Azospirillum brasilense: one gene and its partner. The protein of the gene in region 2 interacts with the protein of the main gene of each other region in a pairwise test. Links are inferred from orthologs where the notes say so. Each region holds a gene or a part of one and is shown on either strand. Other genes may lie near its edges. The genes, in order: cysE and cysK.

Region 1 (10,384 bases), on a different replicon or contig from region 2:
GAGGTCCGGCTCGTAGAAGCCGCCGGGCACGCGCCGGAAGACGCTGACCGCGATCATCAGACTGAAGGGGATGACGAAGAAGACGACCAGCATCAGCGCCGGGAAGAGGATCGGCGCGTGCTCGGCCAGACCACGGGGCGCGCGGCGGATCATTGCGGGCGCTCCGCCATTGGCGGCAGCACGACGCAGGCCGCCGGGGGGAACTCCACCGCCAGGGCGCCGCCGGGGGCGACCGGAGGGCGGTCCTGCGGACGCGACAGCGCGACGATCTCCCGCCCGGCGACGTCGATGCGGAATTCCACGCTGGCGCCGAGGTCGCGCATGAAGGACAGCGTGCCGGTCAGCCGGTTCGGCCCGTCCGTTCCGGCGGGATGGACGACCACGTCCTCCGGGCGGACGGACAGCAGGACGCGGCCGGTCGGCGGCAGGTCCGGCAGGTGCAGGGTGCCGCCGGGCACGGCGGCGGTGCCGGGTGCGGTGACCTCGCCCTCCAGCAGGTTGGTCATGCCGATGAAGTCGGCGACGAAGGCGTCGGCGGGCTGGCGGTAGACCTCCATCGGCGGGGCGGCCTGATGGATGCGGCCCTGCGACATCACCACCACGAGGTCGGCCATGGTCATCGCCTCGCGCTGGTCGTGGGTGACGACGATGGTGGTGATGCCCAGCCGCTGCTGAAGCTGCTTCAGCTCGATCTGCATGGCCTCGCGCAGCTTGGCGTCGAGCGCCGACAGCGGCTCGTCCAGCAGGAACAGCTTGGGCGACAGGGCGAGCGCGCGCGCGATGGCGACGCGCTGCCGCTGCCCGCCCGACAGCTTGGAGACCGGCCGGTCGGCCACGCCGGGCAGGCGCACCAGCTCCAGCAGCTCGTCGGCGCGCTTGCGCTGCTCGGCCTTCGTGGCGCCGCGGATGCGCAGGGGGTAGGCGATGTTCTCCCCCGCCGTCAGGTGCGGGAAGAGGGCCAGCGACTGGAACACCATGCCGAATTCCCGCGTGTGGGCGGGGGCCGTGGTGATGTCGCGCCCGTCGATGACCAGCCGTCCGCCGGAGGGGTCCTCCAGCCCGGCGATCATGCGCAGCAGCGTCGTCTTCCCGCAGCCGGACGGGCCGAGCAGGCAGACGAATTGCCCGTGCGGGATGCGCAGCGATGCGCCGTGCACCGCGGTCACGGGACCGTATCGTTTGGTGAGACCGTCGAGGACAAGGGCTGACATGGGCAAACTTATTTTGATTGGAGCTGTATATCCCCTCTCCCCCCTGGGGAGAGGGTCAGGGTGAGGGGGCGCCCGTCAGGGCGTCCACGCACTGCAATGAGCTTGCGTGGTCGGCCTGCGGTCGCCCCCTCATCCCATACCCTTCTCCCCAGAGGGGAGAAGGGCTCTCACTCACCCGACGATCATTTCCGTCCACTTCTGGTTCAGCCAGTCGGACTTGCTCGTGTAGAGGTCGTAGCGCGGGATGATCGGCGCGATGTCGGAGGACACGGCGGCGAACTCCTGGTCCGTCAGGTCGGTCATCTTGCGGTCGATGGTCGGGGCGGTGCCGACCTTGCGCGAGAGCAGGGCCTGGATCGACGGCTGGCACATGTAGTCCACGAAGACGTGGGCGAGATCGCCGGCCTTGGAGGCGCGGGTGACCGCCCAGCTGCCGGAGTCGAGGATGCCACCCTCCTTCGGGAAGGTCGAGCGCACCGGCTGCCCGTCCGCGGCGGCGAGGCCGGTCACGTCGTGGTAATACTGGCCCATCGGGATCTCGCCGGACTTCAGCGAGGCCTCGAACTGCGCCTCGTCGCGGTACCAGAGCTTCACGTTGGACTTCAGCTCCGCCAGCTTCTTGAAGCAGTCGAGCTGCCCCTGCTCGCTGTCCAGATGCTTGGTGCCGCCGAAGAAGGTGGCCGCCGTGACCTCCAGCAGGAAGCTGTTGCTGACCAGCGCCAGCAGGCCGAGCTTGTCCTTGTTCGCCGGGTCCCACAGCGCCGCCCAGCTGTCCGGAGCCTGCGGGTAGCTCTTGGTGTTGGTCACCAGCGTGATGTACCAGGACACCGCGCCGATGCCGCTGACCTTGCCGTCCGGGTATTTGTTGACGAGGTGCGGGACGACCTTGGCAGCGTTGGGGATCTTCGACAGGTCGAAGGGCGCCCACAGCTCCGCCGAGGCCCCCTTCAGCATCGCCACCTGCGACATCATCGAGACGTCGGCGGGCGCCTGACGGGCGCGGGCCGCCTGTTCGAGCTGGACCAGCCACGCCTCGCCGGTCGGCTCGGCGATGGCCTCCACCGTGATGCCGGTGGCCTTAGAGAATTCCGGGAAGATGTGCTTTTCGAAGGATTCCTTGAAGTAGCCGCCGTAGACGCCGACCTTCAGCGTCTTTGACTGGGCGCGGACGATGTTCGGAAAGCCGATGGCGGCCACCGTGGCCAGCGTGCCCGCTCCGGCCAGGACGGCGCGGCGGTCGATACCGCCGGTCAAGGCGGCGTGAAGTCCCTGCTTACCCGTCGTCTCGTTCATGGATGCGACCTTTCCTTGCGGACGAGCTTATCTGTTCGTGAGGCCAGCATTGCGGCCTGCGGTCATTAGACGCCCGGCGCCGTTGCCCGAAAATCAGAAAGTTTTGTATCTTACTTCGATCCGGGCCGAAGTATCGGGCGTGCCGGACCCGGCGGGCGGGGCAGGGGAGGGCGGGCGTCGTGGCGATGATTCAGCTGGAAACCGTGGATCTGCGCCTGTTGCGGTTGTTCATGACCATCGTCGAGGCCGGCGGATTCAGTGCGGCACAGAGCGAACTGAACCTGTCGCTGTCCACCATCTCCACCCATTTCGCCGATCTGGAGACGCGGCTGGGCCTGCGGCTGTGCCGGCGGGGACGCTCGGGATTCCAGCTCACCCCGGAGGGGCAGGCGGTCTATGACGAGGCGCGGCGCGTGTTCGACACGCTGGAGCGTTTCCGCGGGCGGGTGCGCGGCCTGCGCGAGCGGCTGACCGGCACGCTGGCGGTCGGGCTGGTGGACAACACGCTGACCGACCCGCGCGCCCCGCTGGAACGCGTCTTCGCCCGCTTCACCGAGGCGGCGCCGGAGGTCTCGCTGATCATCAACGTGCGCCCGCCGAACGAGCTTCTGCGCGATGTCATCGGCGGGCAGTTGCAGCTCGCCATCGCCAGCTTCCCGCGCATCGTGCCCAGCCTGTCCTACCAGGACCTCTACAACGAGACGATCCACTTTTGCGTGGCGGACGGACACCCGCTGTACACTCTGCCGGATGAGGCCATCGATCTGGACGAAATCCGCCGCTACCGGCTGGTCGCGCGCAGCTATTGGGGATCGCGCGACCTGAAGATCTTCGCCATTTCGACGCCCAAGGCGACGGTCAGCGACATGGAGGGGGCGGCGCGGCTGATCCTGTCCGGTGCCTACGCCGGCTATCTGCCGGACCATTACGCGGCCCCCTACATCAAGGCCGGCCGGCTGCGGGTGCTGCTCCCCAAGGTCCTGTCCTATCAGGCGCCGTTCCAGGTGGCCTACGACGCAAACCGTTCCAAGAGCCCCGTGGTGGACCTGTTCATCGCCCTCACCCGCGAGGAGATGACCGCGCCGGAGTTCCGGAGCGCTTCCGTCGTCCGACCGGCCTGATCGTGCGTCGTTGCGGCAAGACGGGCGGCGATGTGTAAAGCAACCTTGACAGCGGCGCGGCGCCGTATGTAAAGCTTCCTTGTCATTGGGCGGCATGGAAGGGGCGGGGGGATGTTCAGCATCAAGCGCTACGGCGTCGAATTGTCCGGGGCTCTGGCTCTCTACGCGGCGCTTCTGCTCGGTGCCAACGCGGCGGATCGGTTGCTCCAACCGGAAGGCGCGATGAAAATCGCGCTCGCGCTTCTGCCGATCCTTGGCACGGTCGCCGTCGCCTGGACGGTTTTGCGGGGGCTGCGGCGAATGGATGAGCTTCAGCGCCGCATCCAGTTCGACGCGATCGCCCTCTCCTTCACGGGTACGGCGCTGGCAACTTTCGCCTGGGGCTTTGCGGAGGATGCCGGCGCGCCGGAACTGCGGGCGTTCCATGTTTGGCCGCTCATGGCGGTGCTGTGGGTCGTCGGGGTGTGCATTGCCCAGTGGCGCTACCGATGAGAAACGCGGTGAAAGACATCCGCACGGCCCGCGGCTGGAGCCAGAGTGAGCTGGCGGAGCGCCTTCAGGTGTCCCGCCAGACGGTCAATTCGATCGAGAACGGGCGCTACGACCCCAGCCTTCCGCTGGCCTTCGCCATTGCCCGGACGTTCGGCCTGACCATCGAGCAGATCTTCTTCCCCTGAAGGATGTCCGGTCCGGAATCCACCGGTTCCGTCAGATGTGATACTCCGGCTCCGGCACCGTCTGGTCCATGGCGAGCGCCGGCACCGTGTCGCGGCACCAGCCGACGATCCGCGCCGGGACGCCGACCACCGTGGCGCAGGGCGGCACGTCCTTCAGCACTACGCTGCCGGCCCCGACCTTGGCGCGGCTGCCGATCTCGATGTTGCCCAGGATCTTGGCGCCGGCCGACAGCAGGACGCCGTCGCGGACCTTCGGATGGCGGTCGCCATGCTCCTTGCCGGTGCCGCCCAGCGTGACCTCCTGAAGGATCGAGACGTCGTTGCCGACCACCGCGGTCTCGCCGATCACCACGCCGGTGCCGTGGTCGATGAAGACGCCGCGCCCGACCGGGACCGCCGGGTGGATGTCCACCGCGAACACCTCCGACACCCGGCTTTGCAGGAAGTGGGCGAGGTCGCGCCGCTCGCGCCGCCACAGCCAGTGGCCGATGCGGTGCCATTCCAGCGCATGGAAGCCCTTGTAGTAGAGGAAGGGCGTCAGGCAATTGTCGGCCGCCGGGTCGCGTGTGCAGATGGCCTGGAGGTCGGAGCAGGCCTCCTCCACGATGCAGGGCGCGTCGGCGACCGCCGAGCGCACGAGCATGGCGAGCTGGTCGGCGGAAATGTAGGAATCGCCCAGCTTGCGCGCGAGCAGGCTGCCCAGAGCCGACGGGAAGTCATGGTGCAGCAGGATGGCGGTGTCGATGAAGGGGCGCAGCCACGGCTCCTTCACGACGACATTCTCCGCCTCGGCGCGCAGCATCGCCCACATGCCGTTGACGCCCTCCAGAAACGGGGATTCCGGGCGGTCGCGTTCCGTGAGGTTCCGATCCTTGAAGCCCTGTTCCTTAAAGCAGGGGGCGACGATGTGATTCATGGCGCGCTTGTCCTGGTGTTCCCGACCGGTCCGGACGCCGGTCCGGTCATGGGGCCTTCAACAGGCCGGACGGGAGCCTAGCACGCCGCTTTCCGGAAGGGGAGCCATGTCGTGGGAAATGAAGGGTCACCACGAATTTTTGCACATTTTCATACTGTGAAAATAGCTTGCACACTCTGACAGGTCTAACCGCGCCGGCGGACGGGCTTATCAAATGATCGCATCGTCGCCGACGACCGTCATGACGAATGGGGCGTCCAGCGAGCGTGCGACATGACGCTGGAATCCATCACCCCGCTCGGCAATCATGCTGCCCGCCCTGTCCAAATGCTCAGTTCGGCCAGACCAGCCGGAGATGGATGAGCGCCGCGGCCTTTGTATCATGCCTTGGGATACGACCCATGAGACGAATTTTCAAGCTCGCAAGCCTTCTTGTCGTTTCGCTCATCGTCGCGGTCGCAGCTTACGGTGGAAAAGGATACTGGGACGCTCTATCGGATGCTCCGCACTTGCGTCAGCGCGCCGACGATCTGATCGCCCAAGGCTTGGGAGGAGATTCGCTCGGCGCGGACCATCTAGCGATGTTGCTGAACGTTGAGGACCCGAATTTCTTTGATCACGCCGGGGTGGATTTCTCGACCCCTGGCGCCGGAGCGACGACGATCACGCAATCGGCATCCAAGCGCCTTGCTTTCAAAAATTTTCGACCGGGTGTCGGGAAGATACGGCAAACCGGGTACGCGATGGGTCTGGAACGCCGCCTCTCCAAGGACCAGATCCTCGCCCTTTGGCTCGACACGCTGGAGATGGGCGAGGGGCCGGAAGGCTGGGTGACCGGCTTCCATAAGGCAAGCTCAGCCATCTATGGGCGGCCTCCGGCTGCGTTGAGCGGTGCGGAGTTTGCCCGATTGGTCGCCGTTCTCATCTCACCGGCGTCCTTCACGCTTCGTGACGATGACGTTGCGCTCACCGAGCGTGTCAGGCGGATCGAACGTTTGGTGGCAGGAGCGTGTGTTCCCGAAGGGCATGGGGACGTTTGGCTCGAAGGGTGCCGACAGCCTCCCGGCAGCTGATTGGGTACATTCGAGCCGTCATCCAGAGCATCCCTGTGGGCAACAATGTGCAGCGCAAGTTCAACTCGCATATTTTCCATAAGACTCCTTATGGGATTTCTCTGCCGGGCGATGTGGACTCCATCCCGAAATCCAGCACCTGTATCCGTACATAAGCTTGCCGGCTTCAGGGGTCAGCCCGCTCCTTCCGTTGAACCGGGAAAAGACGAACCCGCGCCTACGTCGGCCAGCCTGTTCTCGACGCAGTTCCGATCCCCCAGCGCAACTGCGGCAAGGTCATGGGCCACGCGGGCCATGACCGGCCCCCAGTCGCCGGGCGAGTCCTGCCGGTAGAGGCGCATTGTCGGGTACCAGGGGCTGTCGCTGCGCCCGCGGAACCAGCGCCAGCAGGCGTCGGCGCGCGACAGCATCCACACCGGACGCCCTGTTCCCGCCGCAAGGTGGGCGACCGACGTGTCCACGGTGATGACGAGGTCGAGATGCGCCGCGATGGCCGCGGTGTCGGCGAAGTCGGTCACATCCGCCATGGGGTCGGTGAGCAGACCCGCCGCGATGGCCGCCCGCGCCTGCTCCGCCGCGTTTCCGACCTGGAGGCTGACGGCCTCGATCCCCGGCACGGACAGCAGCGGTTCGATCAGGGCGAAGGGCACGCTGCGGCGGCGGTCCATCGCGTGGGAGGTGGGGTCGTGGCGCCGCGGATTGCCCGACCAGACGAAACCAACGCGCAACGGGCGTTTCCCGGCAAATTCCCCGCTCCGGTTCCAGCCGAGCCGCCCCGCCCACCCCGCCGCCAGTTCGGGGGACGGCGTGATGTAGGGCTCGCCGGAGGGTATTCCGTCGATGCGCGTGCCGAAGGCGAAGGGCAGGCTCATCAGAGGGCAGCACAGGTCGAAACGCGGCAATGCCGCCGCGTCTTCGTAAGTGGCCAAACGGTCGATGCCCCGCACCGAGGCCAGCAGACGGCGCAGCTCCGGCTGGACGATCAGCAGCACCCGCGCGCCGCGATCGGCCAGCAGCGGCGCATAGCGGACAAATTGCAGGGTGTCGCCCAGGCCCTGCTCGTAATAGAGGAGGATGGTCTTGCCAGCGATGTCCTCGCCCCGCCACAGCGGCTTGCCGGACACCGCCGCGGATTGGCCGGTGTAGTCCCAGCGCCGTTCGTAAAGCGCCAGCCCCTCTTCGAATTCGCCGAGCGCCAGCTTCAGCACCGCCAGCTCGCAGACCGGGTGCGGATGGTCCGGGCGCAGGGACTTGGCGGTTTCCAGCGCCGTTTCCGCCTCGTCGAACTGGCCAGCGTCGCGCAGCGCAATTCCCAGATTCAGAAGCGTCTCGAAATGCACCGGGTCGAGGGCGGCGGCGCGTCTCAGCCAGGACACGGCCTCATCAATCCGGCCATCGGCGGCCAAGGCGGAGCCGAGATTGCCCGGAACGCCGCGCGCCGCCGGCTCCAGCGCCAGGGCGCGGGCGAAATGACGGATGGCCTCGTCATAGCGACCGGCGGCCTTCAGCGCCGCGCCCAGATTCCCGAGGAAGTCGGTGTTCAGCCCATCCCGCGCCACAGCGGCGCCGATCAGCGCGACGGCTTCGCCATGACGGCCCTGTTGGCCGGCGACGATGCCCAGCAGGTGCACGGCGTGGGCCTGCTCCGGATCGGCGTCCAGGATGCGCTGGTAGATGATCGCCGCCTCGTCCAGCCGTCCGGCCTGATGGTGGTCGATGGCGACCGTGTAGGCTTCCTCGATCGTCGCCATGCCCCCGCACCCCGCACTGAAATCATCAAACGGGAAATCGTCGAACGGACCCGCCTTGCAGTAAACCGGAACCGGCGCGGCGCGCAAGCGTCCGCCTGCGTTACGCGCCTTCCTTCTCCGGCGTGGCGGGAGGCAGGCGGATGACGAAGCGCGTCCCCTCCGCTCCCACCTCTTCCTCCTCCAAACTGATGGTGCCGCCGAGCTGGCTAACAGTGTTGTGCACGATGTGCAGGCCGAGCCCGGCGTGGCCCCGGTCGCGGCGCGTGGTGAAGAAGGGATCGAAGATGCGCGGCCGCAGCGCCACCGGGATGCCCCGCCCGTCGTCGGCGACGGCCAGTTCCACGACGTCCGCCGCGGCCCGGCGGGCAACGACCGTCACGGTGCCGCTCCGCCTTTCGCCCTCTTGCCTATCCGTCCCCTCCCCGTCCGCGAAGCCGTGGTTGACCGCGTTCAGCAGCAGGTGCGAGACGATCTGCGCGATGGCCTGCGGGTAGCCGTCCATCATCAGTCCCGGCGGACAGTCCACGACAATCCGGTGTTCCGCCGGTTCCCAGAAGGGTCCCAGCGCCTCGACCGCCTGCATGAGGCAGAGGCGGAGGTCGAAGCGTCTGCGCATCTCCCCCGCCGGGTCCATCGCCAACTCCTTGAAGCGCTGCACCAGTTCCGCCGCGCGGACGGTGTTGTTGACCAGCAGCTCGGACACGTCGCCCATGTCGGTCAGGAAGCGTTCCAACTCGCGGCGGCGCAGTTGGCCGGAATCGAGAAGACGCTTCATCTTCGGCACCTTCTCGTGGATCAGGGTCGACGTGGTGAGGGTGATCCCAAGCGGCGTGTTGATCTCGTGCGCCACCCCGGCCACCATTTGGCCCAGCGCGGCCAGCTTCTCCGCCTGCACCAGATGGGCCTGGGTCCGCCGCAGTTCCGCCAGGGTGGAGTCCGCCTGTTCCTTGGCGCGGCGCAACTCGTCCTCGCGGCGGTTGATTTCGGCGGCGAAGTGGTGGACGGCGCGGGCCATGTCACCCAGCTCGTCGCGCCGATCCAGGTCGCTCACCTGCCCATCGCTCGGGTCGTGGGCCAGTCGCCGGGTGGCGTCCTGAAGCCGGCGCAGGGGCCGCGTAATGCCGCCGGCCACCAGAAGCGCCGCCCCGGCGGCAAACAGCAGGCCGATGGTCGCGCCGATGAGCAGGGTGGAGCGCAGCAGGCCGGCGCTTCGCACCGCGCTGTCCTGGAACAGGTCGTTCAGGTGGCGGGCGGTGTTCATCACCGCGGCGGCGTCCATGTCCATCGCGGCGATGGCGCCGTTCTGGCGGGCGAGCCCGTCGGTGGCGCGCTCCAGCCCGTCGCGCCAGGCGGTGATGGCGGCCAGCATCTCGTCCTGGATCAGCGGGGAGATGGGGAGTCCGACCACCCGGTCGCGCAGCCGCCCGCTGTCGGCCGCGACATCGCGCAGCCCGCGCGTATCGCGCCGCTCCAGTGCCCTCAGGGTCCGTCCGCTCAGCGACAGGGCCGTCATGGCGACGGTCTGGGTTTCCTGCTCCATGGCGTGGGCCGAAACGGTGCGGCGCAGAAGTTCCGCCACCTCGGCCTGGACGGCACCATGGCCGGTGCCGGTGATGTCCAGCACCCGTTGGGCGACGGCGTCATAACGTGGCGCCAGCTCCGGCAGCGTCCACCGGTCCAAACGCTCGGCGCGCAACCGCGTCAGTTCGGCAAGGGCCGTCCCATAGACGTCGTCGGCAGCGGCGGGCACGCCGTCCCGCCCCGTCCCCTCGCCTGCCCGGGCAAGCGACGCGGCAAGACGGTCCGCGATGCACTCCACCCGGTCCAGCGACGGTGCCAAGCTATCAAACCGCGGCTGCGCTTCGGGCGGCGCATACGAATCGGTGATGGCCGCCGCATCCTTTGCGGCCAGCCGTGCGCGCAGCACCGCTTCCCGCAGGTCGTGCAGGCCGTCCACCACGGTACGGCTGGCCAGCAACTGCCGGTCGACCTCGGCCAGGGAGGCGACGAGCGTGGTGTTGGCGGCGTGCTGCCGCTGGCGCGCCTGTTCGGCCAGGGCGAGCAGCCGAGCTTCCTGTTCCGCCATGCCGCGGGCGCGGGCGTCGCCGAAGGCGATGGCGTCCACCAACTCCTCCAACCGGGCGGCGTGGCGGTCCGAGGCGCGGCGGGCGGTGTCGACCGCGTCGGCCTGGGCACCCCGGTCCGCCAGCCCGCCCAGAGCCTCCAGCGCTTCCCGGGCGCCGTGAGTGGCGCGGCGGAAGGTGACCTCATGGGGCAGGCGGCCTTCGGGAGTGGAGTGGATGAAGTCGTTGCGGGCCGCGGTGGCGGCGATCATCTCACGA
Region 2 (3,069 bases):
GGCGAGCAGGCTCATCTTGTAGGGGGTGGTCTTCGCCTTGCTGGACGACTTGTTCGCGTCCTCCGCCGCCCACTGCTTCAGCCGGGCTTCGCGCTCCCGCATGATCTTGTCGAACGGGCGTTCCTCGCTGTTGTCGTCGGGCGACTTGGCGACCTTCTGGACGAAGTTCAGCTGATAGGGGATTTCGCCGATCACGTTCTTCGGCGGAACGATCACCAACTCGTACTGGCCGGGTTCGATCTTGAAGCTGGGCTTCTTCAGCATGTCCCCACCCGACTTGGCCGGGTCCATCGTGTCGCCGGAGGCCACGACCTTGCCCTCCTTGCTCATGAGGGCCCAGCGCGTCAAGGGAAGGGACATGTTGCCGACGAACTCGCCGCCCTGGGCGACGGTCAGCGTGTGCTTCTGGACGCCTGGATCCTTGCCGACGACGGCGCGGGCGATGCCCTTCATCTGGGCGCCGGTCCCCACCATCATGATGTTCTGGCGTTCGGTGACGTCCAGCGTGTATTCGCGCTCGTTCACCCCGCGGACGGCCTGAGAGATGACCGCCGTGTAGGTGCCGGGGCCGAGCTTCGCGCTGGCCTCCGCCGCCTCGTTCTTCGCCTTGGCCTCGGCGACGACCTTGTTGTTCTGGTCGACGATCTTGATGTTGGTGTTGATGTCGGCGATTCGGAAATTGAATTCGCCGGCCTTCGACACCGTGAACTGGCGGTAGTCGGTGGACGCGAGGTTGGAGTCCAATTCGTTGGTGATGCCGCGGAACTGGAACCAGTTCATCGTCGAGGCATTCGGAATCGCGACGCCCATGGTGGCCTCCCCCGCTGGTCCTGTGCCGTCAGCTCCGCATCGTCGGGCGCCCGTGGCGAAAGCCGGGCCATCGCCTGTAACGGCGGAGCCGCGCCGGCCGAAACTCCCGGCGCAGACAGGTTAGATTAATAAAATCCAATCTTTTTGTCAAAGCGCCGCCCGATGCCAGGGGCGGGTACAAAGACCGGACGGATCCCACTCTACAGCAGGATGCGCGGCGGCGCAATATTCGCCGCCCGGTTGCGCAGGAACATGCGCTGGAAACCCCTCTCCCATAGCCGCGGGCGGCCGTGGGAGAGGGGGGACCGGTTTATTCCAGCCCCTCGAACAGGGCGGTGGAGAGATAGCGCTCGGCGAAGGATGGCAGGATCACGACGATCAGCTTGCCCTCGTTCTCCGGACGGGAGCCGATCTCCAGCGCCGCGGCCAGCGCCGCGCCCGAGGAGATGCCGACCGGGATGCCTTCCAGCTTCGCCACCTTGCGGGCCGTCTCGAAGGCGCGCTGGTTGGAGATGCGCACGACCTCGTCGATCAGGTCCTTCTTCAGGACGTCCGGCACGAAGCCGGCGCCGATGCCCTGGATCTTGTGCGGGCCGGGCATGCCGCCGGACAGGACGGGGCTGTCCTCCGGCTCCACCGCGATGGTGCGGAAGCCCGGCTTGCGGGCCTTCAGGACCTCCGACACGCCGGTCAGCGTGCCGCCGGTGCCGACGCCGGAAATCAGGAAATCGGCCTTGCCGTCGGTGTCCTTCCAGATCTCCTCCGCCGTCGTGTTGCGGTGGATCTCCGGGTTGGCGGCGTTCTTGAACTGCTGGAGCATGTAGGCGTTCGGATCGGTGGCGACGATCTCGTCGGCCCGGCGGATGGCGCCCTTCATGCCCTCCGCCGCCGGGGTCAGCACCAGCTCGGCGCCCAGCAGCTTCAGCATCTTGCGGCGCTCGACCGACATGCTTTCCGGCATGGTCAGGATCAGCCGGTAGCCCTTGGCGGCGGCGACGAAGGCCAGCGCGATGCCGGTGTTGCCCGACGTCGGCTCGACCAGGGTGGTGCGGCCGGGCTCGATGGTGCCGGCGCGCTCCGCCGCGTCGATCATCGCGAAGCCGATGCGGTCCTTCACGCTGGCCAGCGGGTTGAAGAACTCCAGCTTGCCGACGATCTGGGCCTTGGCCCCGGCGTCCTCGGCCAGCCGGTTGACGCGCACCAGCGGCGTGGCGCCGACGGTGTCGAGAATGCTGTCGTAGATCTTACCGCGAAACTCGGAACCCGGCATTTTTCACTCCTCCGGTGTGTGGTATTTTCCCACTTTCCACAGCGTGTGTGGAATTTAACCGTTTTCCGGGTGGGATCAAATCGTAAAATCGATGCGGTCTTCGGTCTCGCTCTCCACCCCGGCGGTGCGGGCGCGCAGGCAGAGATCCTCGATGGTGATGTCGTCGAGCTTCTTCATGCATTCCTCCTGAAGCTCGTTCCACAGAGGGCGCACGACCTTGTGCCCCAGGATGGAACCCGCCGGCTCCTCGATGGGGTCGGTCGCGGTCTCCATGGAGCGGACGACCTTCACGATCTCGCCCAGCGTGATCCGCCGGCGCTCGCGGGCCAGCCGGTAGCCGCCGCGCGGCCCGCGCACGCCGGCCAGGACGCCGTCGCGGACGAGCTGCTGGAGAACCTGCTCCAGATAGCGCTTGGGAATGCCCTGGCGGCGCGTGATCTCGCCGGACTGCACGGGTTCGGTGCCGGCGTTGTAGGCGATGTCCAGAACCGCCTCGATCGCGAACATCAGCTTCTTGGAGATGCGGAGCATCAGCGCGACTCCTGCGCGGGGGAGGGCGGGGCGAACTGGCCGGTGGAGCCGAAGCCGCCCGTTCCGCGGGCGCTGTCGGGCAGGGCGGCCGACTCGGCCCAGGCGGCGCGTTCGTAGCGGGCGATCACCAACTGGGCGATGCGCTGCCCGCGCTCCACCGTGAAGGGCTGGTCGCCGTGGTTGATCAGGATCACCCCGACCTCGCCGCGGTAGTCGGCGTCGATGGTGCCGGGGCTGTTCAGCACCGTGACCCCGTGCTTCAGCGCCAGACCGGAGCGCGGCCGCACCTGCGCCTCGTACCCGTCGGGCAGGGCGAAGGCGACGCCGGTGGGGATCAGCGCGCGGCGGCCCGGCTCCAGGACGACCGGCTCCGCCACCGCCGCCAGCAGGTCCATGCCCGCCGCATGCTCCGTCGCGTAGGCCGGCAGGTCCAGCCCCGCGGCGTGGGCGAGCCGGAC

The links.
Region 1: the proteins of cysK (region 2) and cysE interact in binary tests that used the Escherichia coli proteins (3 or more experiments, as listed by UniProt). The link is inferred for Azospirillum brasilense from one-to-one orthologs.

What each region holds. Positions count from the first base shown.
Region 1 is NZ_CP012917.1:453,499-463,882, forward strand. Bases 3,277-6,023 are described here. They hold cysE (serine O-acetyltransferase), read right to left. Parts: upstream 5,219-6,023; coding sequence 4,334-5,218; downstream 3,277-4,333. Other genes in these bases: AMK58_RS26965 (LysR family transcriptional regulator), read left to right, coding at 3,277-3,625; AMK58_RS26970 (hypothetical protein), read left to right, coding at 3,737-4,117; AMK58_RS26975 (helix-turn-helix transcriptional regulator), read left to right, coding at 4,114-4,302; AMK58_RS26985 (transglycosylase domain-containing protein), read left to right, coding at 5,620-6,023. Also shown: AMK58_RS26950 (ABC transporter permease), read right to left, coding at 1-153; AMK58_RS26955 (ABC transporter ATP-binding protein), read right to left, coding at 150-1,211; AMK58_RS26960 (ABC transporter substrate-binding protein), read right to left, coding at 1,383-2,504; more of AMK58_RS26965, read left to right, coding at 2,690-3,276; more of AMK58_RS26985, read left to right, coding at 6,024-6,291; AMK58_RS26990 (tetratricopeptide repeat protein), read right to left, coding at 6,465-8,042; AMK58_RS26995 (sensor histidine kinase), read right to left, coding at 8,143-10,384.
Region 2 is NZ_CP012914.1:223,852-226,920, forward strand. The notes cover bases 101-3,069. They hold cysK (cysteine synthase A), read right to left. Parts: upstream 2,081-3,069; coding sequence 1,121-2,080; downstream 101-1,120. Other genes in these bases: AMK58_RS01075 (hypothetical protein), read right to left, coding at 101-810; AMK58_RS01085 (RrF2 family transcriptional regulator), read right to left, coding at 2,156-2,611; dut (dUTP diphosphatase), read right to left, coding at 2,611-3,069. Also shown: more of AMK58_RS01075, read right to left, coding at 1-100.